2 linked regions of the Sporocytophaga myxococcoides DSM 11118 genome follow. The protein of the gene in region 1 binds, or shares a complex with, the protein of each later gene. Links are inferred from orthologs where the notes say so. Each region holds a gene or a part of one and is shown in the gene's direction. Other genes may lie near its edges. The genes, in order: mnmG and mnmE.

Region 1 (3,247 bases):
AAATCCATTGGATATATCAACTATATTTTCTGTTCTGATAATTATCTTTTAGAACTCAACAAGGATTACCTTAACCATAAAACTCTAACAGATATTATCACTTTTGATAATTCTGATGGAACTTTAATCGAATCGGATATATTCATTAGTATTGAAAGAATAAGAGATAATGCAACAAGATTCGAAACAACGTTCCAATTGGAGCTTTACAGAGTTTTAATTCACGGCGTATTACATCTCTGCGGATACAAAGACAAAAAGGAAGAAGAGAAAAATCTAATGAGGGAAAAAGAAAACAAATACGTCACCCTCCTAAACACAAAATACAATGTTCCACGTGGAACAAAATAACAAAACTAATTAAAGTTCCACGTGGAACATCTCTACCAATAAAATCTAACAAAGATTTCGATAACAGATGTTTCACGTGGAACATAAAATATAATAAACTAAAAACTCTACTTGGACTAATTTCTGGCTAATAGAGTTAATAACGAAATAATCAAACTATGTTCCACGTGGAACATAAAATCAATTTCATAGAATGTTTAAAGAATACGATGTAATTGTTGTAGGTGCAGGTCATGCCGGATGTGAAGCTGCTGCTGCTGCTGCCAATATGGGATCAACAGTATTATTAGCAACAATGAACATGCAAACAATAGCTCAAATGTCTTGTAATCCTGCAATGGGAGGAGTGGCAAAAGGGCAAATTGTAAGAGAAATAGATGCTTTAGGTGGGCAGTCGGGTATTATATCCGATAAATCAATGATCCAATTCAGGATGCTAAATAGATCTAAAGGACCTGCAATGTGGAGCCCAAGAAGTCAAAATGATAGAATGAAATTTGCTGAAGAATGGAGATTGACTCTGGAAAGAACACCTAATGTAGACTTCTGGCAAGAAATGATTAGCGGACTTCTTGTAAAGGATGGCAGGGTAGTAGGAGTTAGGACAGGAATGGGTATTGAAATAAAAGCCAAATCAGTAGTTCTAACTAATGGTACATTCTTAAATGGTATAATACATATTGGAGAAAAAAGGTTTGGAGGAGGAAGAACCGCAGAAAAGGCCGCAACAGGAATAACAGAACAACTTGTTGAATTAGGATTTGAAGCAGGAAGAATGAAAACAGGAACTCCACCAAGAATAGATGGTAGATCTCTCAACTATCAAAGAATGGAAGAACAAAAAGGTGATGAAAATCCTGGTAAATTCTCCTATTCAGAAGAAACATCAGCGCCAAAAGCACAGAGAAGTTGCTACATAACCTATACAAATAAAGATGTACATGAAGTATTAAAGACAGGATTTGATAAATCTCCAATGTATACTGGGAGGATAAAAGGATTAGGCCCTAGATATTGTCCATCTGTAGAGGATAAAATAAACAGATTTGCGGATAAGGAGAGACACCAGATATTTGTAGAACCAGAAGGATGGAATACTGTAGAAATATATGTCAATGGTTTCTCTACCTCATTACCTGAAGATGTACAATACAACGCTTTAAAACTAATCCCTGGATTTGAGAATGTAAAAATGTTCAGACCTGGGTATGCAATAGAATACGATTATTTCCCACCTACCCAATTAAAGCTAACTCTTGAAACAAAGATCCTGGAAAACCTATACTTTGCCGGGCAAATCAATGGAACAACAGGATATGAAGAAGCAGCATGCCAAGGTTTAATTGCAGGAATAAACGCTCATAATAAAGTCCATGAAAAGGAAGAGTTTATTCTTGGAAGATCAGAAGCATATATAGGAGTCTTAATTGACGATCTGGTAAATAAAGGCACAGAAGAACCATATAGAATGTTTACTTCAAGAGCAGAATATAGAATACTACTTCGTCAAGATAATGCAGATCTAAGATTAACTGCAAAAGGATATGCATTAGGACTTGCAAGCAGAGAAAGATTTGAAAAAATGAAGGAAAAGAAAAAAGGCGTTTCAGATCTAACCGAACAATTAAAAGCATTTAAATTCCAGCCAGAACAAATCAACTCCAGATTAGAAGAACTAGGAAGTGCCCAAATAAGAGAAAAGGCAACATATCTTAACCTGATAAAACGACCAGATCTTGATATAAAAGACTTGGCAAATATCAATGAAGATACAAATAATCTAATCTCTAAATATAGCGATGACATAGTTGAGCAAACTTCTATAGAAGTAAAATATGAAAGCTATATTCAGAAGGAAGAAGCACTGGCTAAGAAAATGACAAACATGGAAAACTTTCAAATAAATGAATCCATGAATTACGATAGTTTGGTTGCTCTATCTGCAGAAGCAAGGGAAAAGTTAAAAAGAATTAAACCAAAAACACTAGGACAAGCATCACGAATAAGTGGAATAACTCCATCTGACATTTCTGTCCTAATGATTTATCTAGGAAAATAAAATGAAAGAGATTACCTCATGCCCTGTTTGTCATTCTACAGGATTAGGACTTAAATTAAACATTAAAGATTACTCTATTACACAGGAGAAATTTAACTTATTAGAATGCCCTAAGTGTAAACTCAACATCACTTCACCACAACCTGATGAAGAGAACATAGGAAGATACTACCAATCCGAAAAATATGTATCGCATACAGATTCTAAGAAAGGTATAATTAATGCAATCTACCATCGAATAAGAAAAATAACTCTTAATGCTAAACTTGAGTTAATAAACAAATATTCCAAACCAGGAAACCTACTTGATATAGGATGTGGAACAGGATACTTTCTTAAGAAGTGTCAGGAAAATGGATGGAGAATAACAGGTACAGAACCTGATAATGGAGCCAGACAAAAGGCCAAAGATCTTACGGGAAAAGAAATTTATGGAAACATAAATGAAATAAAAGCCATAAAAGAATATAATGTAATCACTCTTTGGCACGTCCTTGAGCATATACATGATCCCGTTAAAGCAATAACAAAAATAAAGGAACTAATAAAAGAAGATGGAACACTAATCATAGCGGTTCCCAATTTGGAGTCTAATGACTCAAAATATTACCAGGAAACTTGGGCAGCTTATGATGTTCCAAGACATCTTTATCATTTCTCAAAGACAGCTCTTAACAATTTGCTAACTCAAACAGGATTTCAACTGATCGAAACAAAACCAATGAAATTCGACAGCTATTATGTAAGCATGTTAAGTGAAAAATATAAAGGAACAAATAACCTTTTAAATGCTTTCTTTACTGGATATAAATCGAATTTAAAAGCAAAAAAAGAATC
Region 2 (3,291 bases), on another replicon or contig:
ATATAAAGAATTGCTCGTCACCACATTCGATTCTTCCTATGCAGCAGCTATCGGTTATAGTACTGCTTTTTGGCATTACCTCCTTATGAGCATGGTTTCCCTGGCAACGGTAGCCAGCTTTGAATCAGTAGGAGCAATTCTGGTTGTAGCTTTTTTGATTGTTCCGGCAGCCACCGCTTACCTTCTTACTGACCGTTTTGAATTAATGCTAATTTTGGCTGCAGTATTCGGTATTATTAGTTCAATTTCAGGTTATGTTTTAGCCTCTCAGATTGACGGATCAATAGCAGGTGCAATGGCTACAATGACAGGTTTAATATTTGCCATTGCCTTTATATTTTCACCAAGGTATGGACTAATGAGAAAAAAACAGCGACTGGACAAAATTGGAATGATCATTGATGAAAGTAAAGTTTAGAATTTTCAATAATCTTATTGATAATTTGTACAAACAGGATTTCAGAAAGTTTACGAAAACTAAATCCTTAATATTTCGGTTACCTTTAGAGTTTTTTCTAAATATATTCAGATGAAAAAAGTATTGATAATTTCTGCACTTTCCATTAGTGCATTTCTTTCAGGATTCACTATTCTACATAAATCATCCGGTAATACAACCAACATTTCGCCAAAGTATCCAAATAAGAATGAGGAAGTTAAATGGCTTAGCTATGATGAGGCAGTTAAACTGAATGCTAAAAAACCAAAGAAAATATTTATAGATGTTTATACTGACTGGTGCGGATGGTGCAAAAAAATGGATAAAGCAACGCTAAGCGATCCCAAAATTGCCGGTTATCTGAATAAAAAATATTATGCTGTAAAACTGAATGCAGAAAGCAGCAAAATGATAAAATACAAAGGAAAAGATATTTCAGAAAGAGACCTTGCCAGAAGTATCTTTAATGCAACCGGTTATCCTACGACAGTATATCTTGACAGCAATGAAAACCTCCTTTCTCCTGTTCCGGGCTATTTGGATGTTGATATTTTGGATAAAATTTTACATTATTACGGAGAGGAACATTATAAGACTAAAACCTGGGAGCAATTTCAGCAATCTTATAGTCCCGATGCCAACTAACCCCTTTTAAGTGGAACCCCATAGTACTAACATAGAAAGTGAAGACACAATTGCCGCTCTTGCCACCGCTTCAGGTGTAGGTGCCATTGCGGTAATCAGGATATCTGGTAAAGAAGCCATTCCTGTAACACAAAAGATATTTAAAGGTAAAGATTTAACAACTGCTGCATCTCACACTATTCATTTCGGAACCATACGGGATGGAGAGAAAATTTTAGATGAAGTAGTTGTTTCTCTTTTTAAAGGTCCTAACTCCTTTACCAGAGAAGATGTCATTGAAATTTCCTGCCACGGTTCGGAGTATATCGTAAAACAACTCCTTCAACTGCTAATCCGAAAAGGTGTAAGACTTGCCAAACCCGGAGAATTTACCAAAAGAGCATTCTTAAACGGTCGTTTCGACCTGGCTCAGGCAGAAGCGATTGCAGATCTTATATATTCTGAAACAGAAGCTGCTCACCAAGCTGCTATGAATCAGATGAGAGGTGGTTTTTCGCTTGAAATAAAAAAACTAAGAGAACAACTAATCAACTTTGCATCCCTTATAGAGCTGGAACTTGACTTCAGTGAAGAAGATGTAGAGTTTGCCGACAGGTCTCAATTAAAAAATCTTATTTATGAGATTAAAAGAGTAATTGATCATCTGATCAGCTCTTTTGATGTCGGTAATGTTATCAAAAACGGTGTACCAACTGTCATTGCAGGTAAACCCAATGCGGGAAAATCTACTCTTCTCAATGTATTGCTCAATGAAGAAAGAGCAATAGTTTCTGAAATACCAGGCACTACCCGTGACTTTATTGAAGATGAAATGGTTCTGGAAGGAATTCGTTTCCGCTTTATTGACACAGCAGGACTGAGGGATTCCTCTGACAAAATTGAATCTATCGGTATTGAACGGACCAAGCAAAAGATGAAGCAAGCGAGCCTCATCATTTACATGTTTGATGTTAATTCAACTTCTGAAAAAGAGCTTAAAGAAAATCTTCTCGAATTAAAAAGCTATAATATCCCTCTCGTAGTGGTTGGTAACAAGATTGACAAGGATAAGTCCAACATTATTGAATTCAGAAATTTTGATGGCATCATCTTTATTTCTGCTGCTATGAAGGTGGGCATTGAAGAACTGAAAGCAAACCTTGTGGAAATGGTAAACTTTGCCAACTTTAAAACAGGTAATGTCATTGTCACCAATGTTCGCCACTATGAAAGTCTTGTAAAGTCCAGGGATTCATTAAAAGCAGCTCTGGAAGCACTGGATGATGGCATCTCTGGTGAGCTGCTTGCTCAGGATATCCGAAGCTCCTTAATATACCTTGGCGAGATAACAGGGGAAATAACGACTGATGACTTACTCGGGAATATTTTCAGTAAGTTCTGTATCGGAAAGTAATATGTAGATATATCTAATAAAAAGACCAGCTTCTGATAGCTGGTCTTTTTATTTCTTTCAGTGCGTTTCAATATCTAAGGATCTATAGTTTAACTATAATTAAACATCCCTCCTATAGAGCTTCATCATCCTTATCACTCAGCTTACCTTTAGGCTTAACCTCCTTAAATAAACCTCCCTTGGGATCCAGATAACCTTTATTGGAAATAGGTGTCAGTAATAATAAAACAAGAAAATTTACAATACAAAGAATAAGAGAGATCTCTGCTCTACCGAATCCTATACACATACCGATAGCAGCTGTATTCCAGATACTGGCTGAAGTCACAATCCCCTGAACATCCCCCTTTTCTTTTATAATCATTCCTCCCCCAATAAAGCCAAGCCCACTGAGCATCCCCTGCATCGTACTTCCAAGTATTGAAGGATCTCCGTTGCTAAGACTTACTCCTTTGGCCAATATTACAAAGCCGCAACTTGCCATAGATACTATGGGAAATGTACGAAGTCCTATACTATTTACGCCCTTCCCTCTTTCCCATCCAATTGGTATTCCTAAAATCAAAGCAATAAATATCAGTAATAGTGAATGGCCAAAGGTCTTTAAACTAAAGCCAACAAATTGAATAGGTTCATCAATAAATTCCATAGGTGTTTTATTTTGTTATGGCCAAGCGTAATCTACCAACTTCAAAAGATAATCCAATTGATCTGTCCCCAGTTGAATTTATAGTAATATCAATACTTGTGTTTATGACAAATGTTCATATCTCTGTACTGGAAATCCTATTTTATTCTTTTTAATTTATCCCTT

Evidence for each region.
Region 2: the proteins of mnmG (region 1) and mnmE are in contact, whole or in part, in a solved structure (PDB 9HIP), measured with the Escherichia coli proteins. The link is inferred for Sporocytophaga myxococcoides DSM 11118 from one-to-one orthologs.

What each region holds. Positions count from the first base shown.
Region 1 is NZ_AUFX01000004.1:661,514-664,760, reverse strand. What follows is about bases 71-2,977. They hold mnmG (tRNA uridine-5-carboxymethylaminomethyl(34) synthesis enzyme MnmG), read left to right. Parts: upstream 71-544; coding sequence 545-2,410; downstream 2,411-2,977. Other genes in these bases: K350_RS0105750 (class I SAM-dependent methyltransferase), read left to right, coding at 2,412-2,977; ybeY (rRNA maturation RNase YbeY), read left to right, coding at 71-351. Outside these bases: more of ybeY, read left to right, coding at 1-70; more of K350_RS0105750, read left to right, coding at 2,978-3,247. UniProt on the Escherichia coli protein: NAD-binding protein involved in the addition of a carboxymethylaminomethyl (cmnm) group at the wobble position (U34) of certain tRNAs, forming tRNA-cmnm(5)s(2)U34.
Region 2 is NZ_AUFX01000011.1:281,901-285,191, forward strand. Bases 335-3,285 are described here. They hold mnmE (tRNA uridine-5-carboxymethylaminomethyl(34) synthesis GTPase MnmE), read left to right. Parts: upstream 335-1,094; coding sequence 1,095-2,477; downstream 2,478-3,285. Other genes in these bases: K350_RS0115200 (metal ABC transporter permease), read left to right, coding at 335-418; K350_RS29005 (thioredoxin family protein), read left to right, coding at 530-1,084; K350_RS29010 (MgtC/SapB family protein), read right to left, coding at 2,590-3,126. In the rest of the region: more of K350_RS0115200, read left to right, coding at 1-334. UniProt on the Escherichia coli protein: Exhibits a very high intrinsic GTPase hydrolysis rate. Involved in the addition of a carboxymethylaminomethyl (cmnm) group at the wobble position (U34) of certain tRNAs, forming tRNA-cmnm(5)s(2)U34.